Regions from separate parts of the Streptomyces sp. NPDC027663 genome, predicted to be linked through region 2. Evidence: predicted binding sites of a transcription regulator. Region 2 holds the regulator's gene; the other holds the start of a gene.
What was found. Region 2 encodes HspR, which represses chaperone genes until heat shock. Its sites were predicted from a motif close to TTGAGNNNNNNNNNCTCAA; they were not measured.

Region 1 (16,117 bases), on a different contig from region 2:
GGCTGGTCGGAACGCTGCGGGAGGTGGACTGGGCGGACGTGGAACTGACCCGGCGGGCCGAGCGGGAGCCGGTGGCCGCCGAGGCCGGGGCGCCGGTGCCGGGCGAGTGGGCCGAACTGGCCCCGCCCTGGTGGCCGTGGTCGCAGACCTGGAGCAACTGGCCGGAGGTTGACCGGAGTTGATCCGGGCAGGGTTTCTGGTTCCGGTCTGTCGGGAAGAACTGGGCAGCCACGGTGGCCGTACGGGGCGGGCGCAGGCAGGGAGGAGCAGAGGGTGGGGGAGCACAGGACATGGGCGGCTGGCCCTGGTGAGGACGCCGGACGGACCGAGTTCCTGCCCGACCTGACCGGCGTCGATCTGGCGTCCTTGCGTGCCATGGACGATCCCGTGCTCGTCGCCGCCGTGGAGCGTGTGCTGAGCGGTACCGGGGAGTTCCAGGAGGTGTGGTACTCGGGCACCGGCGAGGGCCTGCGACGGTCATTTCCGGCCGGACTCGGCACGCGCGTCCCGGACGAGGACAGCGGGGGATGACGGGGCCGGCCGTCACCTCCGGCACCCTCACCGAGGTGGCCAGCACCCGCCCCCTGCCCGCGCTCACCGGCACACTGCGCGCCGCACTCCACGCGCGTCGCATGCTCCATCTCAAGGCCCTCCTCGTCCGGGTGGAACGCCGGCGGGCCCGGACCACCCCCGCGGCCCGGCGCCGGTTCGAGCGCGACTGGGGACTGCTGGAGCGGATCGACGCGGACGCGGTCCGCGACACCGTCGACTACCCGACGACCGGCACCTGGCTGGCCGAGACGCTCACCGCGGCCGACGAGCCGCGCTTCGAGGAGCACCTCGCCCGGCTCGGCGGGCTCGCCGTCGCCGCCGCCGTACGCGCCGGGGCGCACGTCGGCGGCACGCTGGCCGTGCCCTCGGGCGCACTGGTCCTGCCCGGGCTCGGGGTGCTCGGCGTGCCCTCGGGCCGGGTCCGGCTGAGCGGCGGCGCCGGGCTGTTGCGGATCGACGACGCCGGGGGCGGCAGCGCGGTCGCCCTGCGCCGGCAGCCCCGGGCGGGAGTGTCGGTGGCCGGGGAGCCGCACGACTGGACCGCGCTGCGCACCCTGCCCGGCGGCGACGCCGTCCTCGACGACCTGGACCCCTACCGGGTGCCGCCCGCCGGGATCGGGCCGCAGGGCGTACCGGGCGCCGAGCGGCCGCACTCCGCTCCGCAAGCGTGGGCGTGGCGCTGGCAGGAGGCCCGGCAGCTGCTCGCCGCGACCGACCCGGGCCGGCTCGCCGAGATCGCCGCCCTGGTCCGGGCCGTGGTCCCGCTGGCGCCGGCCGGCCGGGACGGCGGCGAGCCGATGACCGCCACCCTGCGCGCCGCCCCCGGCGCCGTACTGGCCCAGCTGCCCGGCGACGCGCAGGAACTGGCGGAGTGCCTGGTGCACGAGACCCACCACACCAAGCTCGCCGTCCTCGAAGGACTCGTCCCGCTGTGCCGCCCGGGCGCCGGGACACTGCACCGCGTGGGCTGGCGGCCCGACCCGCGCCCCGTGCCCGGCGTGCTCCAGGGGGCGTACGCCCATCTGGCGCTGGCCGACCTGTGGTGGCGGGCCCGGACCACGGGCACGCTGCCCCCGGCGTGGCGGACCCGGGCGGCCCAGCAGTTCGACCGGTACCGCGACGAGGTCGGCGGCGCCTTGTCCGTGCTCCGTGAATCCGATGAACTGACCTGTGCGGGAAGGCAGTTCGTCCGGGCGATGAGCGGACATCACGCCGGCCTCGGCTCGATGGCGCACACCCGCGAGTGACGCAGCATGAGCGTGCGGTTGCGTTACGTTATGCGGGCGGCTCTCCGGGCATGCGACAGGCGCGGGAACAGGGAGTGACGATGGTGGGACAGCGGCGGTCGGACACGGACGGTGCGACGGCACCCGAGCACTTCCTGGTGGTCTTCCCCGGCTACCACCGCTCGTGGGCGGCATGGATCGCACAGGCCCTGGAGCGCCACGGCCACCGCACCACCCTGCAACGCTGGGACCCGCCCCGCGAGGTGCCGCTGGAGGACTCGCTCGGCGACCTGCTGCTGTCCACCGGCCGCATCCTGCTGGTCCTCAACGACTGGTTCTTCGAACTCGGCCCCCGGCCCGCCGGTGAGTGGAACGACGTGCTGCGCGGCTTCGTCGCCGCCCACGCCGACCGCTTCGCCGCCGTCAACCTCACCAACCGCTCCCTGCTCCCGGCCACCGCCGTGCTGGAACCCGCCAGCCTGTGGGGGCTCAGCGAGGAGGCCGCCGAGGAACGGCTGCTGGCCCGGCTCGGCGTGGACCGCCGCCGCACCCCGCGCACCCTGCCCGCCCGCGTCCGCTACCCCGACACGCGCTGCGAGATCTGGAGCGAGGTCCCGCGCCGCAACCCGCGCTTCACCGGCCGCGACGACCTGCTCACCGATCTCCACCAGAGGCTCGCGGACGCCGAGCGCGGCAACGCCGTCTGCACCCTGCTCGGCATGTCGGGCATCGGCAAGACCCAGCTCGCCGCCGAGTACGCGCACCGGTTCAGCACCGACTACGACCTGGTGTGGTGGGTCAACTCCGACGACCGCAACATCCAGCGCGACCGCTTCGGCGAACTCGCCGTCGACCTCGGCCTCAGCATCGGCGGCGAGCCGGGCGAACGCATCCGCGCGGTGCGCGAGTGCCTGCGACGCGGCGAACCGCACGCCAACTGGCTGATCGTCTTCGACGGCTGGGACGACACGGCGGGCATGAACACCCTGCTGCCCCAGGGCCCGGGCCACGTCCTCATCACCTCCCGCAACCGCGGCTGGAGCGAGCACACCGACATCCTGGAGATCCCGGCCTTCCTGCGGCCCGAGTCCACCGGCTACCTCATGCGCCGCGCCCCGCACATCACGGCGGCGGAGGCGGACGAGGTCGCCGCCGAGTTCGGGGACGTACCGCTGCCGCTGGTACAGGCCGCCTCCTGGCTCGGCGAGTCCGGGATGGAGGTGCCCGAGTATCTCCGCATGGTGCGCGAGCGCCGGCTCTCCACGGTCGACGAGCCCGCCACCGGCGACGGCTTCCCGCAGTCCTCCATGACTTCCTGGTCGATACTGCTCAACCGGCTCCGGGTGTCGCAGCCGCACGCCATCGACGTCCTCGGCCTGTGCACCTCGTTCGCCCCCGGACGCATCCCGATCGGCCTCATCCGCGCCTACCCGCAGATCGACCTCCCCGAGGAACTGCGGTGGATGACGACCGACCTGCCCGCCTGGACCAGGGCCCTGGACACGCTGGTCAACTACTCGGTCCTCACCCGGGAGACCCGCGGCCCGGTCGGCGCCGACATGGGCCCGCACCAGGAGTCCGTGCACATGCACCGGCTCGTCCACGACATCGTCTCCAAGCTGACCGGAGAGGCCGGCCGGGCCGCCCACCAGCGGGTCGTGCGCAGCCTGCTCGCCGAGGCCGACCCGGGCAACCCGATGGACAGCAGGAACTGGCCCCGGTACGCCGAACTCCTCCCGCACCTGGAGCCGTCCGGCGCGCTGGAGAGCACCCAGCCCCGGGTCCAGCAGATGGTCCTGAACTGCCTGCGCTACTGCTTCCGCAGCGGGGAGTACAAGAGCGGCCTCGATCTGGCCCAGCGGATCCGCGAACGCTGGTCGCGCACCATGGACCCGCTGTCCCAGCTGATGCTCGACCTGACCTACCAGGAGAGCAACATCCTCCGGGCCAGCGGCAGATTCCGCGACGCCTACGACCTCGACCACGGCGTCCACCAGCGCCTGCTGACCGCGGAGCGGTCCGCCCCGCTCGCCGAGCTGTCCGTCCAGGGCAACATGGCCAACAGCCTGCGCCACCTCGGGCGGTACACGGAGGCGGACGCGGTGCAGCGGGAGGTCCTCGACGGCTACACCGCACTGCTCGGCCCGGACGAGGTCCCGACCCTCGTGTCCCGGCACAACGTCGCCGTCGGCCTGCGGCTCCTCGGCAGGTACCAGGAGGCGTACGACTTCGACCTGGAGACCCTGGCACGGCGGGAGAACGTGCTGCGCGCCCGGCACATCAGCACCCTCAACTCCGGCAGCGCCGTCACCCACGACCTGCGCCTGCTGGGCCGCTACCGTGACGCGCTCGCCCGGCAGGAACCGCTGGTCCGGCTGCATGTGCAGGTGCTCGGCCCGCAGCATCCGCAGACCCTGGGCGCCCGCACCCACCTGGCCATGTGCCGGCGCCGGGAAGGCAGCCACCAGCAGGACGTGGGGCCGTACATGGCGAGCCTGCTGGAGCAGTTGCAGCAGGTGCACGGGCCGGACCACTACCGGACCCTGGCCTTCGTCACCAACTACGGCAACTTCCTGCGCGAACACGGCGACCTGGACCAGGCCCGGGAGCTGATCGACAAGGCCGAGGCCGGCTACCGCAGCCTGCTCGGGCCGGCCCATCCGGTGGCCACGGGCATGCTCTCCAACACCGGGCTGGTCATGCAGGCCGCCGGTGAGCGGGCCGAGGCACTGTCGATGTTCGAGGCGGCGCTCGCCGGACTCACCGCGACCCTGGGCGGCGACCATCCGTGGGTGCTCGGCTGCGCTCTCAACGCGGCCGGCGGGCGCAACTTCAACGGCCGGATCCCCGAGGCCGTGGAACTGAGCCGGGACACGTTGCGCCGGGCCCGGCACACACTGGGCCACGACCATCCGCTGACGCTGTCCGCGCAGGTGGCTCTGGCCGCGGACCTGCGGGCGGCGCGGGAGGACGAGGAGGCGGGGAAGCTGGAGGACGACGGCCTGCTCGCCCTGACCCGCAGCCTGGGAGCCCAACACCCCCACACCATCTCCGCCCGCCAGCGCACGAGACCGTACTGGGACTTCGAGCCGTACCTGGGCTGAGCCGACAGGGTGCCCTGAGCTGTGGCCGGCCGGGGTGGGCATCGTTTGCCCGCGCCCGCGGGGTGCCGCTGCGCCCACCCCCAAGCTCTCGGCTTCGCTCGAGCAGGGGACCCCCACCGCCCCAGCGGCACGACTGCCCGCGGCTACGTGCGTAGCGACTGCCCGCGGCTACGTGTGTACTGCGACTGCCCGCGGCTATGCGCGTGCTGTGACTGCCCGCGGCCAAGGCGGTTCGTCTGCAGGCAGACTGCGACGGTGAGGAGCGCCCCGTAAGGGGCGCGGGGAACTGCGCGATCAGCCCCTACGCACCCGCAGCCGCGCACGGTCCCGGACTGCCCCCCGGGCAGGCGAAGGGCCCGGTACCGAGGAACAACTCGGTACCGGGCCCTTAAACCATTCGGCTGACCGCCGGAGGCGCTACGCGTCGAACACCTCACGCACCAGCTGCTCCTGCTCGGCCTGGTGACGCTTGGCCGAACCCACCGCCGGGGACGAGCCGTGCGGGCGCGAGATGCGCCGCAGCCGCTCGCCGGCCGGGATGTCCGCGCCGACCGCCAGGTCCAGGTGGTCGATCAGGTTGAGCGCGATGAACGGCCAGGCACCCTGGTTCGCCGGCTCCTCCTGCGCCCACAGGTACTTCTCGGCGTTCGGGTACTTGTTGACCTCCGCCTGCAGCTCCTCACCCGGCAGCGGGTACAGGCGCTCGATGCGGATGATCGCCGTGTCCGTGACACCGCGCTTCTGCCGCTCGGCCTCCAGGTCGTAGTAGACCTTGCCGGCGCAGAAGACGACCTTGCGGACCGCGGCCGGGTCGACCGTGCTGTCGCCGATGACCGGGCGGAACTGGCCCGTCGTGAACTCCTCCGCCTTCGACGCGGCGGCCTTCAGGCGCAGCATCGACTTCGGGGTGAAGACGACCAGCGGCTTGTGGTGCGGGTTGTGCACCTGCCACCGCAGGAGGTGGAAGTAGTTCGACGGCGAGGTCGGCATGGCGACCGTCATGTTGTTCTGGGCGCAAAGCTGGAGGAACCGCTCGGGGCGCGCGGACGAGTGGTCCGGGCCCTGGCCCTCGTAGCCGTGCGGCAGCAGCAGGGTGACGCCGGAGGTCTGGCCCCACTTCTGCTCGGCCGAGGAGATGAACTCGTCCACGACCGTCTGCGCGCCGTTGACGAAGTCGCCGAACTGCGCCTCCCACATCACGAGCGCGTCGGGGCGGGCCAGCGAGTAGCCGTACTCGAAGCCCATCGCCGCGTACTCGGAGAGCAGCGAGTTGTAGACGTTCAGGCGGGCCTGGTCCTCGGAGAGGTACTGCAGCGGGGTGTACTCCTCGCCGGTCTCCCGGTCGATCAGCACCGCGTGGCGCTGGCCGAAGGTGCCGCGCTGGGAGTCCTGGCCCGCCAGGCGGACCGGGGTGCCCTCCAGCAGCAGGGAGCCGACGGCGAGGGTCTCGCCCATGCCCCAGTCGATGGTGCCGTCCTCGACCATCGCCGCACGGCGCTGCAGCTGCGGCTGCAGACGCGGGTGGACGGTGATGTGGTCGGGGACGTTGACCTGGGACTCGGCGATCCGCTTGACGACCTCGGCGGAGATCGCGGTCGGGACCGTGACCGGGAAGCCGTCCTGCGGCGCCTGGACGTCGTCGGACGCCGGCTGCGAGGTGGCCTCGCGGACCTCGGTGAAGACCTTCTCCAGCTGGCCCTGGTAGTCCTGCAGCGCCTGCTCGGCCTCTTCCAGGGTGATGTCGCCGCGACCGATCAGGGACTCGGTGTAGAGCTTGCGCACCGAGCGCTTCTTGTCGATCAGGTCGTACATCAGCGGCTGGGTGAAGGCCGGGTTGTCCGACTCGTTGTGACCGCGGCGGCGGTAGCAGATGAGGTCGATCACCACGTCCTTGTTGAACGCCTGGCGGAACTCGAAGGCGAGCCGCGCGACGCGGACCACGGCCTCGGGGTCGTCGCCGTTCACGTGGAAGATCGGGGCCTCGATCATGCGGGCCACGTCCGTCGCGTACATGGAGGAACGCGAGGACTCGGGGGCCGCGGTGAAGCCGACCTGGTTGTTGATGACGATGTGGACCGTGCCGCCGGTGCGGTAGCCGCGCAGCTGCGACATGTTCAGGGTCTCGGCCACCACGCCCTGGCCCGCGAAGGCCGCGTCGCCGTGGATCGCCACCGGCAGGACCGTGAAGTCCGTGCCGCCCTTGTTGATGATGTCCTGCTTGGCGCGCGAGACGCCCTCCAGGACCGGGTCCACCGCCTCCAGGTGCGAGGGGTTCGCGACCAGGGAGACCTTGATCTGCTCGCCGTCGAGGCCCGTGAAGGTGCCCTCGGCGCCCAGGTGGTACTTCACGTCGCCGGAGCCGTGCATCGACTTCGGGTCGAGGTTGCCCTCGAACTCGCGGAAGATCTGCGCGTACGACTTGCCGACGATGTTGGCGAGGACGTTCAGGCGGCCACGGTGGGCCATGCCGATGACGACCTCGTCCAGGCGGGACTCGGCCGCGGAGTCGATCACCGCGTCGAGCAGCGGGATGACGGACTCGCCGCCCTCCAGCGAGAAGCGCTTCTGGCCGACGTACTTGGTCTGCAGGAAGGTCTCGAAGGCCTCCGCCGCGTTCAGCCGGCGCAGGATGCGCAGCTGCTCCTCGCGCTCCATCTTGGAGTGCGGGCGCTCCACGCGGTCCTGGATCCACTTGCGCTGCTTGGGGTCCTGGATGTGCATGAACTCGATGCCGGTGGTGCGGCAGTACGAGTCGCGCAGCACGCCGAGGATGTCGCGCAGCTTCATCATCGACTTGCCGGCGAAGCCGCCGACGGCGAACTCGCGCTCCAGGTCCCACAGGGTGAGGCCGTGCTCGACGATGTCCAGGTCGGGGTGCTTGCGCTGCTTGTACTCCAGCGGGTCGGTGTCGGCCATGACGTGGCCGCGGACCCGGTAGGAGTGGATCAGCTCGAAGACGCGGGCGGCCTTGGTGACGTCGTCGTCGTGGCTGGCGTCGATGTCCTTGAGCCAGCGGACCGGCTCGTAGGGGATGCGCAGGGCCTCGAAGATGTCGTCGTAGAAGCCGTTCTCGCCGAGCAGCAGGTTCGCGACCTGGCGCAGGAACTCGCCGGAGGCGGCGCCCTGGATGACCCGGTGGTCGTAGGTCGACGTGAGCGTCATGACCTTCGAGATGCCGAGCTTGTTCAGGGTGTCCTGGCTGGTGCCCTGGAACTCCGCCGGGTAGTCCATGGAGCCGACGCCCATGATCACGGACTGGCCGGGCATCAGACGCGGCACGGAGTGGACGGTGCCGAGGCCGCCGGGGTTGGTCAGGGAGACCGTGACACCGGTGAAGTCGTCCATCGTCAGCTTGCCGTCGCGGGCGCGGCGGACGATGTCCTCGTAGGCCTGCCAGAACTCGAAGAAGTTCAGCGTCTCGGCCTTCTTGATGGCGGCCACGACGAGCTGGCGGTCACCGTTGGGCTTGACCAGGTCGATGGCCAGGCCGAGGTTGACGTGCGGCGGCTTGACGAGGGTCGGCTTGCCGTCCTTCTCGCCGAACGAGTGGTTCATCGACGGCATGGCCTTGATGGCCTGCACCATCGCGAAGCCGATCAGGTGCGTGAAGGAGATCTTCCCGCCCCGGGCGCGCTTCAGGTGGTTGTTGATGACGATCCGGTTGTCGAACAGCAGCTTCACCGGGACCGCGCGGACCGAGGTGGCGGTCGGCAGCTCCAGCGAGGCGTTCATGTTCTTCGCGACGGCCGCGGACGGACCACGCAGCGTCACGTACTCGGGACCCTCGGGCGCCTCCTTCGCGGGGGCGGCCTTCGCCTGGGGCTGAGCGGGCGCCTGTGCGGGCTGCGCCGGCTTGGCCGGGGCGGGGGCGGCCTTCGCCGCGGGAGCGGGCGCCGGAGCCGCGGCGGGCTTCGCGGGAGCCGGGGCGGCGGCCCGGGGGGCCGGGGCCGCGGGCTGGGCCTGCGGGGCCGCGGTGGTCTCTGCGGCCCCCGCGGCCGCAGTACCCGCCGGAGCCGGGGTGGCAGGAGCACCCGGCTTGTAATCGGCGAAGAAGTCCCACCAGGCGCGGTCTACCGAATTCGGGTCCTGGAGGTACTGCTGATAGATCTCGTCGACGAGCCACTCGTTCGGACCGAACGCGGCAGCGGGGTTCTTCCCGGCTTGGTCGTCGGTGGAGATGCTCGAGTTACTGGGGGACTGTGGCGACACGGCGGCAACCGCCCTCTTCCGCTTCACAAGGTGATGGACAGCGGGAATAAAGGCTACGCCTCCAAGACCGTGAAGGTCAGGTCGGGCCCGTTCATCGTCGCGTAAGTCACATCAGAAATCTTGTTTCAGGGCTTGAAATGGCGGGAAACAAGCGTGGTTCCGCATGTGAGAGGGTGCACCGGCCGGGGCCCGGGGCGCCTGGATACGGCGGATGGCGCGGGCCGGCCCCTGATCACACGTGTCCAGCTGCACGGCAACGGCGTGCAGGCTCGTGGATCTTGTGCCTCCGGTTCGGACTTTACGTCAACTTGGGACGGAAGTCAGTCCCGGGAGAGTGACGATGATCCGGCAGCCCCGCTCGGATTCGGCCACACCGATCCGGCCGCCGTGCAGATCCACCGCCCAGCGGGCGATGGCCAGCCCCAGCCCCGTACCGCCGTCGCTGCCCGGTCCGTGCGGCCGGGTCACCGCCCCGCGGTTGAACCGCTCGAACACCCGGTGCCACTCCGACCTCGGGATGCCGGGTCCCTCGTCCAGGACCTCCAGCTCCAGCGACTCCGGCTGCGGCCCGCGCCGCGCCTTCACGGTCACCCGGCCGTGCGGAGGACTGTGCTTGACCGCGTTGTCGATCAGGTTCGCCACGACCTGGTGGATGCGCTCGGGGTCCGCGTGCGCGGTCAGCTCCGGCGGCGAGACGTCCAGGTGCAGATGGACGTCGGTGCGAGTGTGGCTGCCCGACCCGGAGGCGATGCCCGCGCGCGCGGAGGCGACCATGTTGGCCTCCTTCAGCACGCCCGAGAGGTACGGCCACAGCTCGAACCGCCGCATCTTCAGCGGGACGACGCCGTTGTCGAGCCGGGACAGGTCCAGCAGGGTCTCCACCAGGCGGCCGAGCCGCTCGGTCTGTTTCAGGGCCGTCCGCATGGTCTCCGGGTCGGCCTCGGTGACCCCGTCGACGATGTTCTCCAGCACCGCGCGCAGGCCCGCGATCGGGGTGCGCAGCTCGTGCGAGACGTTCGCGACCAGCTCCTTGCGCTGGCGGTCCTGGGCCTCCAGCTCGTCGGCCATGACGTTGATCGTCTGGGCCAGATTGCCGAGTTCGTCCCGGCGGCTCTCCTTCACCCGGCGGGTGTAGTCGCCGTGCGAGATGGAGCGGGCCACCGCGTTCATCTCGTCCAGCGGCATCGTGAGCGAGTGGGCCACGAACTGCGTGATGAGCAGTGTGGCGATCATCGAGAAGACCGTGATGAAGCGCAGCTCCGTCTTGGTGTGCACCGCGACGATCGACAGTCCGGTGGTGATCAGCACCGCGATGACGACGAGTGCACCCAGCTTGGTCTTGATCGAGAACGGGCGTACGCCGGCCCAGGGTTCCTCGCCGAGGTTCCCGGGGCTCCTCCGTGCGGTCCGGCGCCCGTCGCTGGTCATGGGTTCGGTGTCTCCAGTGCGTAGCCCACACCGTGCACGGTACGGATCCGCTCGGCGCCGATCTTCCGCCGCAGCGCCTTGATGTGGCTGTCGACCGTGCGGGTGCCGGAGGCGTCCGCCCAGTCCCACACCTCGGCCAGCAGCTGCTCCCGGGAGAGCACCGCGCGCGGGGTGTTCGCCAGGCACACCAGCAGGTCGAACTCGGTCGGCGTCAGGTGGACGTCCTCGGCCTTCACCCGCACCCGGCGCTGGGCGTGGTCGATCTCCAGCTCGCCGAGCCGCAGGATGCCGGAGCGCGGCGTGGTGGCGGCCAGCGCGGCCCGCTCCACCCGGCGCAGCAGCACGTGCACGCGGGCGGCCAGCTCCCGCATCGAGAACGGCTTGGTCATGTAGTCGTCGGCGCCGACACCGAGCCCGACCAGCATGTCCGTCTCGTCGTCCCGCGCGGTGAGCATGAGCACCGGCACCGGCCGCTGCGCCTGCACCCGCCGGCACACCTCGAGCCCGTCGAAGCCGGGCAGCATGATGTCGAGGATCAGCAGGTCGGGCTGCCAGGCCTCGGCCGTGTCGACCGCGGCCGGACCGTCGGCCGCGGTTTGCACCAGAAATCCCTCGGCACGCAGCCGGGCCGCGATGGCGTCGACGATCGTCGGGTCGTCCTCGACGACCAGCACCCGGCGCTGTGCGCCCGGGGTGGTCGTCGCCGCGCCGCTCTGGGAGGTGTGTGTCTGCTCCATCGCCCGCCCCTGTTGTTGCTTTCCGGAATCCGTGGGGTGATCCCATGTCTGCGTTTGACGCTTGAATGATCTGCGTCAGGGCAGCACATTACGGGGACTCACCGCGCTGTCGCTATCCAGGTCTGACGGCAAGGTGCACGGCGTCGGGAACGCCCCGGGCAACGGGCACCTCTTCGGTACGCACCAGTCGGAACCCGGCATTCCGCAAGCTTCCTTCAAATTCCGGAGAGGGCTGCGCCGACCACACCGCCAGCACGCCGCCGGGCCTCAACACCCGTGCGCAGGCCGCGATTCCGGCGGGGGAGTAGAGGCTGCCGTTGTCCTCCGTGACGGTCCAGCCGGGACCGTTGTCGATGTCGAGGCACAGTGCGTCGAACGTGTCCGATGTCTCATTGACGTAAGTCACGAGATCCGCTTCCACCAGCGCGGTGCGCGGGTCGGCGAGCGCGTCCGCGGTCATCCCGGCCAGCGGTCCGTCCCGGTGCCAGCCGATGACGGCGGGCTCCCGCTCCACCACGGTGATCCGCCCCCACCGGGGGTCGGCGGCGGCGTGTGCGAGCGAGAACCCCACTCCCAGCCCGCCGACCAGCACATCCGGCGCCGGGCGCCCGTCCAGCGCGTCGCGTGCGGCGTCGATCAGCAGCCGCTCCGAGCGGCCGTCGGAGGTGTCCATCAGAAAGCAGCCGTTGGCGATGATCTGCAGCAGCACACCGTGCCTGCGCAGTACCACCTCGCCGTACGGGCCGTCGTGCCGGTCCAGGACCACGGGTGAGTCGTACGCGGCAGTCATGAGCCCATCCTCCTTGAACGGGGCCTGGCATTCACGGGAATTGCGCATGACGGCCACGGACGGGTTGCCGCGGCAGGAGGCCGGACGCGAGCGGCGGCTGAGAGGTTGCTGTGAATTCGCCCTCCCGTGGCGCCGGCCATAGACAGCGGCATGCCGAACGCGAAGTGTGGGGCACGACGGAAGGAGCGCCTCAGCGTGGAACGGATCACGACGGGCCCTGCGACGGATGCCTCCCCGCCCGTGACGGGCGCGTCCCTTCCGGACGGCGCCGCCGTCGTCCCGCCCCCGGCGCTCGCCGGCCTGCTGGACGGCATGCCACGCCGGCGCGGTACCGCCCCTCTGCCGGCCCCCGATGCACCACCCGACCCGGCCCCGGCGGGCCAGGCCGCTCCGCCGTACCTCCCGCTGTCGCTGTCGCTGTCGCTGTCGCGGTTGCGGCGTCTGGTGCCCACGCCGGCCGGAACCCCGTTCACCTTCGCCTACGTCTGCGTCCTGGCCCTCACCTCCGTGATCGCGGCCCTCTCCGGCCCGAGCCTGCTGCACGCCCTCCATCAGGCCTCCAGCACGGACGTCGCCCATCTGGTGCGCGCGCCCGTACCGGTGCTGCTGGCGAGCGCGCTGTGGATCGCGGGCGGGGTCCTCTCGCCGTACGCGACCGTGTGCGTGCTGGTGCTCACCGCGCTGGAGCGGCGGACGGGCGGGGTGCGGGCCGCCTGTGTCTTCCTGGCCGGGCATGTCCTGGCGACCCTCGCCACCGAGATCCCGGTGGGCTTCGCCGTCCTCCTCGGTCACCTGCCCGCGACCTCGCTGCACCGCCTCGACTACGGCATCAGCTTCGGTGTGGCCGCCAGTACGGCCGCCCTTGCGGGTCTGCTCCGCCCCTGGGTGCGCTGGCCGCTGCTGACCCTTGCGGCCGGCGTGCTCCTGGACGGTCTGGCCGCCCGCACGGACCCCGTGACCAACTGGGGCCACATCATCGCCCTGGGGGTCGGCGTGGCGGCCTGGCCCATGGTCGGGCGTCGGCACCGGCCGGCCTGAAGGGGCACGGGGGACTACGCGAGGCGCACCCCACGGCCCGCACCCCCGCACGTTCCGGCAGCTCATCCCGCTCGGCCGCACATGATCGCTCAGAGCGAACAGGCCCGGGGAACACCAGCCCATCTCCCGCAGTTGAGTCGGCATAGCTCAAGTTGACTGCCTAAGGGGAGATCATGGCTGCTGAGTCACCGGCGTTCACGCTGAAGCTGCCCGTGCTGCCGCTCGACGACGAGGTCGTGCTGCCCGGCATGGTGGTTCCGCTGGACCTGAGCGACGCCGAGGTGCGGGCCGCGGTGGAGGCCGCCCAGGCCGCCGCCCGGTCGGAGCCGGGGAAGCCCAAGGTGCTGCTGGTGCCGCGCATCGACGGCACGTACGCCAAGACCGGCGTCCTCGGCACGGTCGAGCAGGTCGGCCGGCTCGCCGACGGCGACCCGGGGGCTCTGATCCGCGGCCGCAGCCGGGTGCGCATCGGCGCCGGCACCACCGGTCCGGGCGCCGCGCTCTGGGTCGAGGGCGCCCGCATCGAGGAGAACCTGCCCGATCCGCTGCCCGGCCACATCGCCGAACTGGTCAAGGAATACAAGGCGCTCGCCACCACCTGGCTGAAGAAGCGCGGCGCATGGCAGGTCGTGGACCGCGTCCAGGCCATCGACGACGTCTCGGCGCTCGCCGACAACTCCGGCTACTCGCCGTTCCTCACCACCGAGCAGAAGGTCGAGCTGCTGGAGACCGCCGACCCGGTGGCCCGCCTCAAGCTCGCCACGCAGGCGCTCCGCGACCACCTCGCCGAGCAGGAGGTGGCCGAGACCATCGCCAAGGACGTCCAGGAGGGCGTCGACAAGCAGCAGCGCGAGTTCCTGCTCCGCCGTCAGCTGGAAGCCGTCCGCAAGGAGTTGCGCGAGCTGAACGGCGAGAACTCCAAGGATTCGGCCGAGGAGTCCGACGACTACCGCGCCCGCGTCGAGGCCGCCGACCTGCCCGAGAACGTGCGCGAAGCCGCCCTGAAGGAGGTCGACAAGCTGGAGCGCGCCTCCGAGCAGTCGCCCGAGGGCTCGTGGATCCGCACCTGGCTGGACACCGTCCTGGAGATGCCCTGGAACGAGCGAACCGAGGAGGCGTACGACATCCAGGGCGCGAAGGCGGTGCTCGACGCCGAGCACGCGGGCCTGGAGGACGTGAAGGAACGCATCACCGAGTACCTGGCCGTGCGCAAGCGGCGCACCGACCGCGGGCTCGGGGTCATCGGCGGCCGGCGCGGCGGCGCCGTACTCGCCCTGGTGGGCCCGCCCGGTGTCGGAAAGACCAGCCTGGGCGAGAGCGTCGCCCACGCGATGGGCCGCAAGTTCGTCCGGGTCGCCCTGGGCGGCGTCCGCGACGAGGCCGAGATCCGCGGTCACCGCCGTACGTACGTCGGTGCGCTGCCCGGCCGGATCGTGCGGGCCGTCAAGGAGGCCGGATCCATGAACCCGGTGGTCCTGCTGGACGAGATCGACAAGGTGGGGTCCGACTTCCGGGGCGACCCGGCCGCCGCCCTGCTCGAAGTGCTCGACCCGGCGCAGAACCACACCTTCCGGGACCACTACCTGGAGGTCGAGCTGGACCTGTCGGACGTGGTCTTCCTGGCCACGGCCAACGTCCTGGAGGCCATCCCGGAGGCGCTCGCCGACCGCATGGAGATCGTCCGGCTGGACGGTTACACCGAGGACGAGAAGGTCGTCATCGCCCGCGACCACCTGCTCCCGCGCCAGCTGGAACGGGCCGGACTGGGCGAGGACGAGGTCACGCTGGACGAGGGCGCGCTGCGCAAGCTGGCCGGCGAGTACACCCGCGAGGCGGGCGTCCGGAACCTGGAGCGGTCCGTCGCCCGGCTGCTGCGGAAGATCGCAGCCCAGCACGAACTGGGCGAGCGGGACTTGCCGTTCACCGTGACAGACGGCGACCTGCGCGGGCTGATCGGCCGCCCGCACCACGTGCCCGAGTCCGCCCAGGACCCGGCCGAGCGCCGTACGGCCGTGCCCGGGGTGGCGACCGGTCTCGCGGTCACCGGCGCCGGCGGCGACGTGCTCTTCGTGGAGGCGTCCCTCGCCGACCCGGAGACCGGCGCGGCGGGCCTGACCCTCACCGGACAGCTGGGTGACGTGATGAAGGAGTCGGCGCAGATCGCGCTGAGCTTCCTGCGCAGCCACGGCGCCGAGCTGGAGCTGCCGGTGGCCGACCTGAAGGACCGGGGCGTGCACATCCACTTCCCGGCGGGAGCGGTGCCGAAGGACGGCCCGAGCGCCGGCATCACGATGACCACGGCCCTCGCCTCGCTGCTTTCCGGCCGGCTCGTCCGCACGGACGTGGCCATGACCGGCGAGGTCTCGCTGACCGGCCGCGTGCTGCCCATCGGCGGCGTCAAGCAGAAGCTGCTCGCCGCCCACCGCGCCGGGGTGACCACCGTGATCATCCCCAAGCGCAACGAGCCCGACCTGGACGACGTCCCGGCCGAGGTGCTGGACAAGCTCGACGTCCACGCCGTGACCGACGTGCGCCAGGTCCTGGAGCTGGCGCTCGCGCCCGCCGTGAACGGCGCGGCGCCGGAGGTTCCCGTGGCGGCGTGACGGACGCTGCGGGAAAGGCGAGGCCCGGGTCCCGTGAGGGAGGCCCGGGCCTTCGCCGTGCCCGGCCCCGGACGGGGCGCATGCAGCAGCCGCCGGACGGGGGCACATGCGGAGCCAAGCCACCGGACAGGAGCGCGTACGAGGGCCACCGGACAGGAGCGCGTACAAGGGCCACCGGACGGGGCACATGCAGGTGCCACAAGATGGGGCGCATACAGGGACCAATCGATAGGATTCAGGTAGGAGCCAGCCCTCCGCAGCCGACCGGGGTGAGGGTGGTGTCTCGATGAACACGGCGTCCAGGCAGGCGAGTTGGCCGCCCCGCAGCGCCTCCGGCCTGATCGGGGCCGAGATCGCGGGCTACCGGGTCGAGCGCGAACTCGGACGCGGCGGCATGGCCGTCGTCTACTGCGCCAAGGACCTGCGCCTC
Region 2 (16,117 bases):
CACCCGGAGTTTCTCGGGGTTCCGCATGGTCCTCAGGGTGCCCCGCAGGCTCAGCCCGACAGGACGTCGCCGAAGTAGGAGTCGCCCGCCGGACCGCCCAGGGCCGTGCCGCCGAAGGACTTGGCGCCGGTGGCCGTGATGCCGGACGTGGTGGACTTGAGCAGCCACACGGCGCCGTCGCCGGTGTTCTCGTTGGTGGCGCTCGCCACGAGTTCCGCGCGGCCGTCGCCGTTCAGGTCCGTGAGCCGGACCGCCGAGCCGAAGAAGTCGAGGGACTCCGCCGTGCCCGGGACACCCGCGGTGTCCTGGGAGAAGGACTTGGCGCCGGAGCCGGTCAGGCCGGAGGCCGAGCCGCGCAGCACGGTGACGGTGCCCGCCTTGCGCGCACCGCCGACGGACTTGTTCTCGGCGCCGACGGCGATGTCCGGGTAGCCGTCGCCGTCGGTGTCACCGGCCGACAGGCTCCAGCCGAAGCCGTCGCCCTTCACCGCGGTGCCGGGCACGCCGGCCGTGTCCTGCGTGATGCGGACCGGGGTACGGCTGCTCAGGCCGCCGGACGCACCGTAGGTCACGGTGATCGCGCCGCCGGGGCCGCCGTTCGGCTCGGTCGCGGATTTCTCCATGAAGTTGCCGGTGACGATGTCGCCGTAGCCGTCCTTGTTCACGTCCGCGATGACCGCCTCGTAGCCGCCGGCGAGCTTCTTGCCCGCCTTCGGGCCGGTGGCCGAGCCGGTGTAGAGGACGCTGCGGGTGCGGTAGTCGCCGCCGCTGGTCTCCTCCTGGCCCATGACCAGCAGGTCGGTCTTCCCGTCGCCGTTGACCTCGCCCGCGATCAGCTTGTCCGGGTAGATCGTGGTCTGCGCGACGGTGTCGACGCCGGTGAGGGCGGCGGCCTTGCCGGTGCGGGAGAAGGGGCCGCGGAAGATGTTCAGGGACGGCGAGGCGTTGTTGCCGGCGGCCAGGTCGGTGTGGCCGTCGCCGTCGAAGTCGCCGGCGGCGAGGGCCCAGCCCAGCTCGTTGCGGTACTTCGGCAGCGGCGAGGAGATGTCGGTGGCCGTCTTCAGCCCGCTCGGGCCGCCCCAGACGACGGTCAGGGTGCCGAAGGAGTCGGTGGAGCCGATCCGCTCGCCGTGCACGCCGACGACCAGGTCGGTGTAGCCGTCGCCGTCCAGGTCGCCGGTGGTGACGCGGTCGCCGAAGTAGTCCGAGGACTCGGGGGTGCCGGGGATGCCGTCCGTGGCCTGGCTGATGATCTGGCGGTGGGCGGTGTCCAGGCCGCTCTTCGAGCCGTAGACGACGGCCACGTAACCGGCGCCGCTCTTTCCGGAGACCTTGGCGATCGGGGCGGAGATCGCTAGGTCGCGGTAGCCGTCGCCGTTGAAGTCGCCGGCCAGGCCGGAGGGGGCGGCGGCGGCCGTGGTGGCGGGCAGGGCGGCGAGCACGCCCGCGGTGAGGGACGTGGTCAGGGTCGCTGCGAGCAGCAGGGTGCGCTTGCGCATTGCGGTCCGTTCGGGAGGGAGGTGTGGGGCCGGGCCCACCGGGGTGGGGGCCCGGCCGGAGACGCTGCCAGTGCGGTTCACGCCGGTTCGCGCCGGTTCGCGCCGGTCGGTGTCGGTCGGTGTCAGTCGGCGATGACGGCGCTGAACTGCGGGGTGCCGGTGGTGGAGACGCCCACGGCGGAGGCGCCGACTGCGCGCGCACCGGTGGTGGTGATCTGTGTGCCGTTGGACGGCAGGTAGGTGACGGCGCCGTCGCCGCTGTTCTCGTACGAGCCGATCACCAGGTCGGCCCTGCCGTCGCCGGTGACGTCGTCGAGCTTGACGTCGGTGCCGAACAGGTCGGACTTCTCGTCGCTGCCGGGGACGCCCGCGGTGTTCTGGGAGAAGGCCTGGGCGCCGGAGGCGGTGTTCACGCCGGAGGCGGAGCCGTACAGGACGGTCACGCTGCCGGCGTCGGACACGGTGCCGATGTTCTCCTGCGGGCTGCTGACGACGAGGTCCTGGTAGCCGTCGCCGTTGACGTCGCCGAGGTCCAGCTCGTAGCCGAAGGCATCGCCCTTCTCCGAGGTGCCGGGCACGTTGCCGGTGTTCTGGGTGATCCCGGTGGTGGTGGCCGGGCCGGAGGCGGAGCCGTAGGTGACGCTCACCTTGCCGCCGTCGGCCGCGCCCGGGTTGACGGTGCCGTCGGGGTCCTTGGCGTCCCAGTCGGCGCCGCTGACGATGTCACCGAAGCCGTCGCCGTCGATGTCGCCGATGGCCGTGATGATGCCGGGCGCGAGTGCCTCGGCGGTGGAGCCGCTGAGGCCGCTCGTGGTGCCGGGCAGCCAGTAGTTGGTGTTCCAGCCGTACTGCGTCTGGGTCTCGTAGCCGTCGACGACGAGGTCGGTGCGGCCGTCGCCGTTGACGTCACCGGCGGTGAGGTTCAGCGGGCCGTACGGGTAGTCGTTGGTGCCCGACTGGATCGGCGGCTTGACGGTGGTCCGGCTGCCGTAGCCGCCGGCGGTGGTGAAACCGCCCTTGTACAGGTACAGGGTGGCGGCGGAGGTGCCGACGGCCAGGTCGGCCTTGCCGTCGCCGTCGAAGTCGCCGGCGGCCAGGGTCTTGCCCCAGAAGTCGTGGGAGGAGGCGGCCGGGTCGGGCACGTCGATGCCCTTGCCGGTCAGGCCGCTCGGGGAGCCCCAGAGGATGGCGATGCCGCCGCCGTTGGTGTCGGTGCCGACCTTCTCGCTCGGGGCGCCGACGGCGAGGTCGTCGTAGCCGTCACCGTTGAAGTCGGCGTACGCCAGGTCGCCGCCGAACACGTCGCCGGCCTCGGCGGTGCCGGGGACGCCGGAGGTGTTCTGGCTGATGGTGGTGCGTGCGGCGGAGGAGACGCCGGTGGCCGTGCCGTACAGGACGACGACCTGGCCGGCGCTCTTGTGGCCGCTCACGTAGGCGGTCGCGGCGGAGGTGGCGATGTCGCCGATGCCGTCGCCGTTGAAGTCGGCCCCGGTCACCTTGGAGGAGTCGGCGGCGGTGGCGGGGGATGCGGCGAACGTGAGCAGACCGCCCGTCAGCGCGGCGGCAACGGCCGTCGCGAGGGCGAGTCGCGGGTGGGTGTGCATGCGGTCTCCTGCGGCATGCGGGGGATGCCTGGCGGGGCATCCACAGACGGTGGGGTGCGGGACCGCCCGTGTTCGTCGTGGGTTCCCCCGCGGTTCACGGAGCGGCCGGCGATCAGGAGACCCGCTGTGGGGCGCGAGGGTTGTACGTGAGTTCGGAAACGGCAGGGGATCGCTGTGACTGCCGGGAGCACGGTTCCGAACGAGACGGCCGTGCCGGAGGGGAAGGCATGGCGTCCGTGCCCGTGCGCGCCCGGGTGGGCCAGGATGGTGCCATGAGCGTAGTGAAGATCAACGTGCTGACCGTTCCCGCCGAGCAGCGGGAGACGCTGGAGAAGCGGTTCGCCTCGCGAGCCCACGCCGTGGAGAACTCCGACGGTTTCGAATGGTTCGAGCTGCTGCGGCCCGTCGAGGGCACCGACCAGTACCTCGTGTACACGCGCTGGCGGGACGAGGAGTCCTTCCAGGCGTGGATGGAGGGCCCGATGAAGACCGCGCACCAGGGCGGCGGCGAGGGCGCCGAGCGGCCCCGGCCGGCCGCCTCCGGTTCCACGCTGTGGTCCTTCGACGTGGTGCAGCAGGCGGGGCCCAAGGGCGCCTAGCCGTACTGCGCAGGCAGGGCCCGCCGGCGCCCGGCCGTGGTGCAGCAGGCGGAGCCCACGGGCGCCCGGCCGAGGAGCGGACCGACGGCGCCTGGCTTCCGAGCGGTCCCGCGCGGGCTGAAGCGGTCCCGCGCGGGCCGCTCGGCGGCGTTCCGGCGCAGTACCCCGGCCAGACCCGGCCGGCTTACAGAACCGTGGTGTCCCCCCGACCCACCACGCCACACGCGTACCGTCCGGTGTGGACTGAGCACATACGACGGCGCCCCCTGCCTGTGCGGGTCAGGGGGCGCCGTCGGTCCTGGGAGGGGGCCGTTACTTCACCGGCTCCGGCTCCGGCTCGTTCTCCGGTTCCGGCTCGCCCGCCGGGTCGACCGGCGTCCTGACGGAGTCGAGGAGCAGCTGGGCGACGTCCACGACCTGGATGGACTCCTTGGCCTTGCCGTCGTTCTTCTTGCCGTTCACGGAGTCCGTGAGCATGACCAGGCAGAACGGGCAGGCGGTGGAGACGATGTCCGGGTTCAGGGACAGGGCCTCGTCGACGCGCTCGTTGTTGATGCGCTTGCCGATGCGCTCTTCCATCCACATCCGGGCGCCGCCGGCGCCGCAGCAGAAGCCGCGCTCCTTGTGGCGGTGCATCTCCTCGTTGCGCAGGCCCGGGACCTTGCCGATGATCTCGCGCGGTGGCGTGTAGATCTTGTTGTGGCGGCCCAGGTAGCACGGGTCGTGGTAGGTGATGATGCCCTCGACCGGCGTGACCGGGATCAGCTTGCCCTCGTCCACCAGGTGCTGCAGCAGCTGGGTGTGGTGGATGACCTCGTAGTCGCCGCCGAGCTGCGGGTACTCGTTGCCGAGGGTGTTGAGGCAGTGCGGGCAGGTGGCGACGATCTTCTTCGCCGACTTCGGCTTCCTCGACTCCGCCGTGACCTTGCCGTCGTCGTCCAGCTCCTCGCCGAACGCCGTGTTCAGGGCCATGACGTTCTCCATGCCGAGCTCCTGGAACAGGGGCTCGTTGCCGAGGCGGCGGGCGGAGTCACCGGTGCACTTCTCGTCGCCGCCCATGATCGCGAACTTCACGCCCGCGATGTGCAGCAGCTCGGCGAAGGCCTTGGTGGTCTTCTTGGCGCGGTCCTCGAGGGCGCCGGCGCAGCCGACCCAGTACAGGTACTCGACCTCGGTGAGGTCCTCGATGTCCTTGCCGACGACCGGGACCTCGAAGTCGACCTCCTTGGTCCACTCCAGGCGCTGCTTCTTCGCCAGGCCCCAGGGGTTGCCCTTCTTCTCCAGGTTCTTGAGCATCGTGCCCGCCTCGGACGGGAACGCGGACTCGATCATGACCTGGTAGCGGCGCATGTCGACGATGTGGTCGACGTGCTCGATGTCCACCGGGCACTGCTCGACGCAGGCGCCGCAGGTGGTGCAGGACCACAGGACGTCCGGGTCGATGACGCCGTTCTCCTCGGCGGTGCCGATCAGCGGGCGCTCGGCCTCGGCCAGGGCGGCGGCGGGGACGTCCTTGAGCTGCTCCTCGGAAGCCTTCTCCTCGCCCTCCACGGTCTTGCCGCCGCCGACCAGCAGGTAGGGCGCCTTGGCGTGCGCGTTGTCCCGCAGGGACATGATCAGCAGCTTCGGGGAGAGCGGCTTGCCGGTGTTCCAGGCGGGGCACTGCGACTGGCAGCGGCCGCACTCGGTGCAGGTGGAGAAGTCCAGCAGGCCCTTCCAGGAGAACTGCTCGACCTGGGAGACGCCGAAGACGTCGTCCTCGCCCGGGTCCTCGAAGTTGATCGGCTTGCCGCCGGAGGTCATCGGGAGCAGGGCGCCCAGGGAGGTCTCGCCGTCGGCGTTGCGCTTGAACCAGATGTTCGGGAACGCCAGGAAGCGGTGCCACGCCACACCCATGTCGGTCTTCAGGGCGACCGTGATCATCCAGATGAAGGAGGTCGCGATCTTCAGGCCGGCGAAGAAGTAGGTGAGGTTCTGGAGCGTGGAGACGTCCATGTCCCGCAGCCAGGCGACGACCGGGTACGAGATGAAGAACGAGGCCTCGTAGCCGTCCACGTGGTGCTGGGCGCCTTCGAGGGCGTGCAGCATGAAGATGCAGACGCCGACGATGAGGATGACGGCCTCGACGAAGTACGCCTGGCCGAAGTTGGAGCCGGCGAAGCGGGACTTGCGGCCCGGCTTGTTCGGCTTGCTCAGCTGGCGGATGACGATCAGGACGAGGATGCCGAGCGCGGTCATCGTGCCGAGGAACTCGACGAACACGTTGTACGGCGCCCACTCGCCGATGACCGGCAGGAGCCAGTCCGCCTGGAACAGCTGGCCGATGGCGTTGACGATCGTCAGGAGCAGCGAGAAGAAGCCCACCGCCACGAACCAGTGCGCCACGCCGACGACGCCCCAGCGGTTCATCCGGGTGTGGCCGAGGAACTCCTTGGCCACGGTGATGGTGCGCTGTGTGGGATCGTTGGTCCGCGTGCCGGCCGGCACCGGCTGGCCCAGCCGCATGAAGTTGTAGATCTGCAGGAGGGCGCGGCCGAACAGTGCCACGCCGACCACGATCAGGACCAGCGACACGATGATCGCGGCGAGTTGCATTGGGGCTCCTGAGGCGGCCTCGGTCTGAACGAGCTGTCTGAGCTGATCGACATTACTAAGCGGTAACTTATGTAGTCCGTCTGAGAGTACCCCCATCTTCCGTCCGGATGCAGCCGGGCGCGGGGTGATCTGGGTCGCTGAGGGGACCCTGCGTCATCCGCCTACAGGCAATCAGATCGTGTTATTCGTACCGAATTGATACTTTCGCCCCTACCTTAGAGCCGTGCTCTACGGGATCGCAGCCGCCACCGCCGCCCTGCTCTTCACCGCCGTGCTCGCGGCGGCGCTCCGGCTGCCCGCTCTGAGGGCCGGGATCCTCGACCCCCGCCGGCAGCGGCCGCTCCCGCTGCTCGGCGGCCTCGCCGTCGTGATCGTCACCTGTCTCGTCGCCTGGGCGGGGGAGTGGACCCGGGTCGCCCCGCTCGGGGACGGGGTCGGGCGGCTGCTGGCGGTCGCCGCCGGGGTCGCCGCGCTGGGCCTGGTGGCCGACGTGTGGCGGCTTCGCGCGCGCGTGCTCGTCGCGGGCGCGGCCGTGGCGGCGGCCTGGGTGGTGCCGTACGACGAGACGGGCGTGCCGGGCGGGCTGCTGGCCGTGGGCTGGATCGTCCTGGCCACCCTCGCCTTCAAGGGCCTGGACCACGCCGACGGGCTCGCCGGGACCGTCGGGGTGATCACCGCGTTCGGGGCGGGCGTCTGTGCCGCCGCCGAGGTCATGGACGGCCTCGCCGTGCTGCTGAGCGTGGTCGCCGCCGCCCTCACCGGCTTCCTGATGCACAACTGGCACCCCGCGCGGATCGGGCTCGGCGCCTGCGGCTCGCTCTTCACGGGCTTCCTGCTGTCCTCCGCCGTCGTCTTCACGCGCGCGGGGTACGACCTGGGGCCGAGCGCGGCCGTGGTGTTCTGCCTCGCCGCGGTCGCCGTGGCCGACGCCCTCCTCGTGGTCCTCGCCCGTTCGGTGGCCCGGCGCCCGCTGCTCAGGCGGGGCCCCGACCATCTCGCGCACCGGTTGCGCCGGCTGGGGCTGACCCCGCAGGGGTCGGTCGTCCTGCTCGGGGCCGGCGCCTTTTCCTCGGTGCTCGTGGGGGTACTGGTGCACTCCGGCTGGACCGGGGAGGGGGCCGCGCTGTGGGTGGCCGGCGGTGTGGCTGTCGCCGTGGCCGTACTCGTACTCCTTCGAATGCCCGTCCAGCAATCACGGCGCCCGCCGTCTACGCAGGTCAGCGGCCGGTTGCGTGTAAGGAACGGATAAGAGTTGAGCCGGTCTGACTCAGGTCTGTTGACCCGAAGGATCCGCTCATGCACACTTGAGCCTGTTCCACTCAAGTCAGCTGGAGGAATCAACCATGGCACGTGCGGTCGGCATCGACCTGGGCACGACTAACTCCGTCGTCAGCGTTCTGGAGGGCGGCGAGCCCACCGTCATCACCAACGCCGAGGGCGCCAGGACCACGCCGTCCGTCGTCGCCTTCGCCAAGAACGGCGAGGTGCTCGTCGGCGAGGTCGCCAAGCGCCAGGCGGTCACGAACGTGGACCGGACCATCCGCTCGGTGAAGCGCCACATGGGCACCGACTGGAAGATCCAGCTCGACGGCAAGGACTTCAACCCGCAGCAGATCTCCGCGTTCATCCTGCAGAAGCTCAAGCGGGACGCCGAGTCCTACCTGGGCGAGAAGGTCACGGACGCGGTCATCACCGTCCCGGCCTACTTCAACGACTCCGAGCGTCAGGCCACGAAGGAGGCCGGCGAGATCGCCGGTCTGAACGTCCTGCGCATCGTCAACGAGCCGACCGCGGCGGCGCTCGCCTACGGCCTCGACAAGGACGACCAGACGATCCTCGTCTTCGACCTCGGTGGCGGCACCTTCGACGTGTCCCTCCTGGAGATCGGCGACGGTGTCGTCGAGGTGAAGGCCACCAACGGTGACAACCACCTCGGTGGTGACGACTGGGACCAGCGCGTCGTCGACTACCTGGTCAAGCAGTTCCAGTCCGGTCACGGCGTGGACCTGTCCAAGGACAAGATGGCCCTGCAGCGTCTGCGCGAGGCCGCCGAGAAGGCCAAGATCGAGCTGTCCTCGTCCACCGAGACCTCGATCAACCTGCCGTACATCACCGCGTCCGCCGAGGGCCCGCTGCACCTGGACGAGAAGCTGACCCGCGCTCAGTTCCAGCAGCTGACCGCGGACCTGCTGGAGCGCTGCAAGACGCCGTTCCACAACGTCATCAAGGACGCCGGCATCCAGCTCGGCGAGATCGACCACGTCGTCCTGGTCGGCGGTTCCACGCGTATGCCCGCCGTCGCCGAGCTCGTCAAGGAGCTGACCGGCGGCAAGGAGGCCAACAAGGGCGTGAACCCGGACGAGGTCGTCGCCATCGGCGCCTCGCTCCAGGCCGGTGTCCTCAAGGGCGAGGTCAAGGACGTCCTGCTGCTCGACGTCACCCCGCTGTCCCTCGGTATCGAGACCAAGGGCGGCATCATGACCAAGCTGATCGAGCGCAACACCACGATCCCGACCAAGCGCTCCGAGATCTTCACGACGGCCGAGGACAACCAGCCGTCCGTGCAGATCCAGGTCTACCAGGGCGAGCGCGAGATCGCCGCGTACAACAAGAAGCTCGGCATGTTCGAGCTGACCGGTCTGCCGCCGGCGCCGCGTGGCGTCCCGCAGATCGAGGTCTCCTTCGACATCGACGCCAACGGCATCATGCACGTCACGGCGAAGGACCTCGGCACCGGCAAGGAGCAGAAGATGACCGTCACCGGCGGTTCCTCGCTCCCGAAGGACGAGGTCGACCGCATGCGCGAGGAGGCCGAGCGCTACGCGGAGGAGGACCACAAGCGCCGCGAGGCCGCCGAGACCCGCAACCAGGGCGAGCAGCTCGTCTACCAGACCGAGAAGTTCCTCAAGGACAACGAGGACAAGGTCCCCGGCGAGATCAAGACCGAGGTCGAGGGCGCCGTCGCCGAGCTGAAGGAAGCCCTCAAGGGCGAGGACACCGGCGAGATCCGATCCGCCACCGAGAAGGTCGCGGCCGTCTCGCAGAAGCTGGGCCAGGCCATGTACGCCGACGCCCAGGGCGCGCAGGCCGCGGACGGCGCGTCCGCCGGTGCCGGTGAGGCCAAGGCCGAGGACGATGTCGTCGACGCCGAGATCGTGGACGACGAGCGCAAGGACGGTGCCGCGTGACGGAGGAGACCCCGGGCTTCGAGGAGAAGCCCGACGTCCCCTCCGGCGTGACCCCCGAAGACGCCGAGTCGAAGGCCGCCCCCGAGGAGGGGGCGGCCCCGGCCGGGGACGGAAGTGCAGACGCGGGCCTGGTGGCCCAGCTGGACCAGGTGCGCACCGCGCTCGGCGAGCGCACGGCGGACCTCCAGCGCCTCCAGGCCGAGTACCAGAACTACCGCCGCCGCGTCGAGCGTGACCGGGTCGCGGTCCGGGAGATCGCCATCGCGAACCTCCTGACCGAGCTCCTGCCCGTGCTCGACGACATCGGCCGCGCGCGGGAACACGGCGAACTGGTCGGCGGCTTCAAGTCGGTGGCCGAGTCGCTGGAGACCGTCGCGGCCAAGATGGGCCTGCAGCAGTTCGGCAAGGAGGGCGAGCCCTTCGACCCGACGATCCACGAGGCCCTGATGCACTCCTACGCGCCGGACGTCACCGAGACGACCTGCGTGGCGATCCTGCAGCCCGGGTATCGCATCGGCGAGCGCACCATCCGCCCCGCGCGGGTGGCCGTCGCCGAGCCGCAGCCCGGCGCGCAGACGGTCAAGGCGGAAGGCGCCGAAGAGGCTCCCGCGGCCGACGACAAGGAGAGCGGTGGCCCGGAAGAGGGCTGACGTGAACACTGAGGGAGAACCGGGAAGGCCGGGAAAGGGGGTACGTCGAGGATGAGCACCAAGGACTTCATCGAGAAGGACTACTACAAGGTCCTCGGCGTCCCCAAGGACGCCACCGAGGCCGAGATCAAGAAGGCGTACCGGAAGCTCGCCCGCGAGTTCCACCCGGACGCCAACAAGGGCAACGTCAAGGCCGAGGAGCGCTTCAAGGAGATCTCCGAGGCCAACGACATCCTCGGCGACCCCAAGAAGCGCAAGGAGTACGACGAGGCTCGCGCCCTGTTCGGCAACGGCGGCTTCCGCCCCGGGCCGGGCGCGGCCGGCGGCTCCTTCAACTTCGACCTGGGCGACCTCTTCGGGGGCAACGCCCAGGGCGGAGGCTTCGGCGGCGGGATCGGCGACGTCTTCGGCGGCCTGTTCAACCGCGGCGGCGCGGGGACGAGCCGCACCCAGCCGCGGCGCGGCCAGGACATCGACACCGAGGTCACGCTGAGCTTCACGGAGGCCATCGAGGGCGCCACGGTGCCCCTCAGGATGTCCTCCCAGGCGCCCTGCAAGGCCTGTTCGGGCACCGGCGACAAGAACGGCACACCGCGCGTGTGCCCGACCTGCGTCGGCACCGGACAGGTCGCGCGGGGCTCCGGCGGCGGCTTCTCGCTCACCGACCCCTGCCCCGACTGCAAGGGCCGTGGTCTGATCGCCGAGCATCCCTGCCTGGAGTGCAAGGGCAGCGGCCGCGCGAAGTCCTCGCGCACGATGCAGGTCCGCATCCCGGCCGGGGTGACCGACGGGCAGCGGATCCGGCTGCGCGGCAAGGGCGCGCCCGGCGAACGGGGCGGCCCGGCAGGCGACCTGTACGTGGTCGTCCACGTCGGCGAGCACCCGGTGTTCGGCCGCAAGGGCGACAACCTCACCGTCACCGTCCCGGTGACGTTCGCCGAGGCGGCCCTCGGCGGAGAGGTGCGCGTGCCCACCCTGGGCGGCCCCACCGTCACCCTGAAACTGCCGCCCGGCACTCCGAACGGCCGCACCATGCGGGCGCGGGGCAAGGGCGCGGTCCGCAAGGACGGCACCCGCGGCGACCTGCTGGTCACCGTCGAGGTGAGTGTCCCGCAGGACCTGTCGGGGAAGGCTCGTGACGCACTGGAGGCGTATCGCGAGGCAACCGCGGGCGAGGACCCGCGGGCGGAGCTGTTCGAGGCTGCGAAGGGAGCTTGAGAGTGATGGACGGCCGTCGGCGCAACCCGTATGAACTGACCGAGGAGACCCCGGTCTACGTCATCTCGGTGGCGGCCCAGCTCTCCGGACTCCACCCGCAGACGCTGCGCCAGTACGACCGCCTGGGCCTGGTCTCCCCGGACCGCACCGCGGGCCGGGGCCGCCGCTACTCGGCCCGTGACATCGAACTGCTCCGCCAGGTGCAGCAGTTGTCACAGGACGAGGGCATCAACCTGGCCGGCATCAAGCGGATCATCGAACTGGAGAACCAGGTCGCCGCGCTCCAGTCCCGGGTCGTGGAGCTGGAGGCGGCCCTGGACGGCGCGGCGGCGGCGATGCAGCAGCGCGAGGCCGCCGTGCACGCCTCCTACCGGCGCGACCTGGTGCCGTACCAGGAGGTCCAGCAGACCAGTGCGCTGGTGGTGTGGCGTCCGAAGCGGCAGCCGTCCTCGGACTGACACCCCATGACGAGGAAGGGGCCGGCAGGAGCGATCCTGCCGGCCCCTTTCCTCGTGCGGTCAGGGCGCCAGGATGGCCCAGTCGCCGCCCGCCGCGGACTCCGTGCCGTCCGCCTGCAGGGCGGTCACCCAGTAGAAGTGAGTGGTGCCCTTCGGGGCGCCGGTGTCCTCGTAGGAGGTCCCGGTCGTGTCCGTCAGCTTCTCGTAGGCCTTGGTGCCAGGGTTCCAGCGGTAGACCCGGTAGCCGGTGGCGCCGGGCACCGCGTTCCAGCCCAGCGTGACCGGTCCCGCGCCGTCCTCCCCGGCGGACGCGTTCAGCTGGACCGGTGAATCCTCGGGCGTGGTCACGCTCGGGGTCATGTCCAGCTCGGTCGCGATCACGGCCGGGGCCGGGCCGTTCCACCGGATCGCCGAGTTGCCCTCGTCGTCGACGGCGTCCACGAAGAAGCAGACCTCCTCGCCCTCCGGGCGCGCGAGGTAGGTGTAGGAGGTCTCCGTGGGCGAGACGTACTGCGTCGAGACGCCGTAGCAGACCTGCTCGTCGTCGTCGCCGACCAGTTCGCCCCGGTGGACCGTGTAGTACTTCAGGTCCGTGGCCGGGTTCTTGTCCCATTCCAGGTGGAAGCCGTACTCGGCCGGGGTGGCCGTCAGGCCGGTGACGAGCGCGGGCGGGTCGTTGTCCCAGATCTTCCCCCGCTGCGGCGCGGAGCGGACGGACTCGTTGCCGGCCGCGTCGACGGCCGAGACCCGGTAGTGGTACACGACGCTCTCGGCGGCCGAGGTGTCCAGGTAGGAGAGTTTGTCCGTGCTGCCCAGCAGGGTGTACGTGCCGTTCTCGGTGGGGGCGCGGAAGACGCGGTAGGACACCGCGCCCGCGACCCCGTCCCAGGCGACCTCGAGCCCGCCGGTGCCGCCCTCGGCGGTCACTTCGCCGGTCGCCTTGGTGATGACGGGCACGGCGGGCGCGGTCCGGTCGACGGTGGTGACCGGCTGGTCCGCCGTACCGGCCGACTCGTTGCCGGACCGGTCGAAGGCACGGACCTCGTAGTAGTACGTCTCGCCGGTCTGCGGCAGGGCGGTGTCGGTGTACGAGGTGACCGTGCGGGTCGCGAGCGGCTCGGCGCCGAACGGCTTGCCCTTCAGGCGCCGGTAGACGCGGTAGCCGGCGAGGTCCATCTCCTTGTTCTTCGTCCAGCCCAGCCTGGCCTGACCGGTCGCCTTGTCGTACGTCACCGACACCCCGGCCGGCACCAGGGGCTTGACCTTGTCGACGTCGGCGCCCGTGCGCGGGGCGTAGCCGAAGGAGACGTCGGCGCCGCCGGTCCAGTTGACGTAGTCGACGCGCAGGGTGTGCCTGCCGGACGGGACGGTGACGTCGACCGTCTTCGACTGCGTGCGGGAGACGTTCTTCCACAGGTCGACCTTGCGGGTGCCGTCGAGGTACACCCGGATGCCGTCCTGGGCACTCGCCGCGAGGGCGAAGGGCCCGCCGGAGCCGAAGTCGCGGGTGACGGTCCAGCGGACGCCGAAGTTGTCCTTCGGCAGGCCGGAGGCCGGCGCGCCGGTGCCCCACTGCTCGTGGATGCCGCTGTCGCAGTCCGTCTTCTTCGGTGTGCCCGAGAATGTGGTGTTCGCGAAGAACTGCCGGGTGTAGACCGGCGAGGCGCAACTCGTGGCGGCGGACGCGGGCGTCGCGACCACGCTCGGCAGGGCGGCGGAGGCGGCGAGTACGACAGCGGTGGCGGTCGTACGTCTGGCTGGGTTCATTCGTTCCTCTGATCGAGTGGGGGCGGCTCGGGGCAGCCGTGGGTCCGACTCGGGACGGACCGAGTTGGTTGTACGGATCTTTGCCGGCCCCATGAAGTCCCTTGGGATGTACGGTCCGTAAAGGGCATTTGAAGGTGGTTTCGCGTGACCTTCACAGATGCAGCTGAGCGTGGTGTTGCGGACTCGTTAAGTGATTCTTCTTGACGCCGGGTGGGGCGTCCGCGTTGTCTTTTCAGACACCTGGGTCGTATAGCAGCGCCCACGTCCGGAACGCACCTGAAGTGAGCCCCCGAATGCGTCGTATCGCCATATCCGTGGCCGCGTCCACGATGACCCTCTCGCTCGCCGGCTGTGGCGTGCTGAACGCGACGGGGGACGGCGCAAGCGCAAGCCCGACGAAGGGCAACGACGTCACGGTGGGCCTTCTGCTGCCCGAGAAGGCGAACTCCCGCTACGACAAGTTCGACTTCCCCATCATCCGGGACAAGGTGGCCGAACTCACCAAGAAGCAGGGCAAGGTCGAATACGCCAACGCCGACGCGAGCGCCGCCCGGCAGTCCGAGCAGATGCAGAACCTGATCGACAACAAGGTCGACGTCATCCTGCTCGACGCGGTCGACGCGCACGGCATCGCCGACGAGGTGAAGAAGGCCAAGGACGCGGGCATCCCGGTCATCGCCTACGACCGGCTGGCCGAGGGTCCGATCGACGCGTACATCTCCTTCGACAACGAGCTGGTCGGGGAGGTGCAGGGCCGCACCCTGCTGGAGGCCATGGGGCCGGACGTCGACACCTCCGACAAGATCGTCATGATGAACGGCTCGCTCACCGACCCGAACGCCAAGCAGTTCAAGGAGGGCGCGCTCTCCGAGCTGAACGGCAAGGTGACGATCGCGGACGCCTTCGACACCACCGACTGGAAGCCGGAGAACGCCGAGGCCAACATGGCCAAGGCGATCGCGAAGATCGGCAAGAACAACATCGCAGGTGTCTACGCCGCCAACGACGGCATGGCCGGCGGCGTCATCAAGGCCTTCAAGGCGGCGGGCGTCACCGCCCTGCCCCCGATCACCGGCCAGGACGCCGAACTCGACGCGGTCCAGCGGGTCCTCGCCGGCGAGCAGTACATGAGTGTCTACAAGTCCTACCCGGACGAGGCCGAGGCCGCCGCGCAGATGGCCGTCACCAAGATCCAGGGCAAGGACATCCAGTTCGACGCCCTCACCCAGGACAAGGTCGACAGCCCCACCGCCAAGGACATCCCGTCCCGGCTGGTCCAGGTGACCGCGCTGACCAAGGGCACCGTCAAGGACACGGTCGTCGCCGACGGTATCTACACCGCCGAGGACATCTGCACCGCCAAGTACAAGGCGGCCTGCGCGGCGGCCGGCCTGAAGTAGGCCCGCCGCGTCGCTCCCACGGCGTGCAGACGCGGCCCCGGGAAGGTGGGGGGAACCCCGGCCGGGGCCGCTCCCGGTGCCGGGGGCGCCGGGGGGAGGCGGCCTCCGCGATGCCGGAGTGACGTCGGTCCCACCATCTTCAGCTTGTTGCAATGCGTACGGCTGAGCGCCGCCAAAACCCGGGCATAGCGGCGGTTTCCGGCCGCCCTTGAGCGGGGAGCCGTGTTGCGGACCCGGTCGACGCCGCGCATAGTTGCGCTGCGGAAGTGGCAGCACACCGGGGGTGGAATGGGCGATGGCCGGGCACGGGACGGAGGAACATCCTCACGGTGCCGACCGGCTGTGCGCAGCCGGCGATCGGGTGTACTCCCGGGCCGTACGCCGGGGGCGGGTGGCGCGCGCGGACGCGGACACGGTGCCCTGCCTGCTGGAGCTGGCCCTGCTGCACCCGGACCCCGACGACATGGACTGGCTGGTGCCGACCTCACCGCAGGAGGTCATGACCCGGCTGCTGCGCGGGGTCTACGACGAGGTCAGCGCGAGTCAGCGGCGCGTGGGCTCCGCGGTGGCCGCCTTCGAGTGGTACGCGGGCCTGGGCCGGCAGCTGAACGCCCTGGCCGCACCGGCCGAGGGCAGCGCCATCCGGGTCCTGGACGGGCTCTCCCGCATCCAGGCGGCGATGGACGAGGCGACCGAGGCGTGCACCACCGAGGTGCTCACGGTGCAGCCCGGCGGCATCCGGCGTGAGGCGGAACTCACCGAGGGCCTGCACCGGGCGCTCGCGCTGCGCGGCCGGGGCGTGCGCATGCGCGATCTCTACACGCACGTGGCCCGGCACGGCCAGGGCCTGCTCAACTACCTCGAGCTGATGGGCGACACGGTGGAGGCCCGCACCCTGGACGAGGTCATCGACCGGCTCATCCTCTTCGACCGCACGGTGGCCTTCATCCCCGCCAACACCGACCGCACGATGGCCCTGGAACTGCGCCACCCGGCGCTGGTCGAGTACCTGGTGACGGTCTTCGAACGGCTCTGGCGTCTGGCGATCCCCCTGACCGCCCCCCTCCCCGACACCGGCATCGAGGGCATCTCGTACCGCGAGCAGTCCATCGCCGCGCTGCTCGCCGAGGGCCATCAGG

Region 1: lon (endopeptidase La) is a predicted target of HspR. The motif match lies at 13,217-13,235, and genes of this name have one in related genera.

Annotation. Positions count from the first base shown of each region.
Region 1 covers NZ_JBVHSK010000002.1:147,834-163,950, reverse strand. Annotated here, with positions in the region: gene ACZ4SF_RS05585 (SAV_2336 N-terminal domain-related protein) at 1-182, shown strand, start outside; gene ACZ4SF_RS05580 (hypothetical protein) at 274-531, shown strand; gene ACZ4SF_RS05575 (aKG-HExxH-type peptide beta-hydroxylase) at 528-1,799, shown strand; gene fxsT (FxSxx-COOH system tetratricopeptide repeat protein) at 1,880-4,882, shown strand; gene ACZ4SF_RS05565 (multifunctional oxoglutarate decarboxylase/oxoglutarate dehydrogenase thiamine pyrophosphate-binding subunit/dihydrolipoyllysine-residue succinyltransferase subunit) at 5,300-9,091, opposite strand; gene ACZ4SF_RS05560 (HAMP domain-containing sensor histidine kinase) at 9,395-10,519, opposite strand; gene ACZ4SF_RS05555 (response regulator transcription factor) at 10,516-11,256, opposite strand; gene ACZ4SF_RS05550 (spermidine synthase family protein) at 11,369-12,046, opposite strand; gene ACZ4SF_RS05545 (rhomboid-like protein) at 12,242-13,084, shown strand; gene lon (endopeptidase La) at 13,258-15,687, shown strand; gene ACZ4SF_RS05535 (serine/threonine-protein kinase) at 15,974-16,117, shown strand, end outside.
Region 2 covers NZ_JBVHSK010000008.1:331,598-347,714, forward strand. Annotated here, with positions in the region: gene ACZ4SF_RS23260 (FG-GAP-like repeat-containing protein) at 51-1,499, opposite strand; gene ACZ4SF_RS23265 (FG-GAP-like repeat-containing protein) at 1,622-3,103, opposite strand; gene ACZ4SF_RS23270 (antibiotic biosynthesis monooxygenase family protein) at 3,376-3,702, shown strand; gene ACZ4SF_RS23275 ((Fe-S)-binding protein) at 4,015-6,297, opposite strand; gene ACZ4SF_RS23280 (MraY family glycosyltransferase) at 6,521-7,546, shown strand; gene dnaK (molecular chaperone DnaK) at 7,641-9,485, shown strand; gene grpE (nucleotide exchange factor GrpE) at 9,482-10,135, shown strand; gene dnaJ (molecular chaperone DnaJ) at 10,187-11,353, shown strand; gene ACZ4SF_RS23300 (heat shock protein transcriptional repressor HspR) at 11,359-11,811, shown strand; gene ACZ4SF_RS23305 (fibronectin type III domain-containing protein) at 11,872-13,578, opposite strand; gene ACZ4SF_RS23310 (sugar ABC transporter substrate-binding protein) at 13,872-14,978, shown strand; gene ACZ4SF_RS23315 (helix-turn-helix transcriptional regulator) at 15,274-16,117, shown strand, end outside.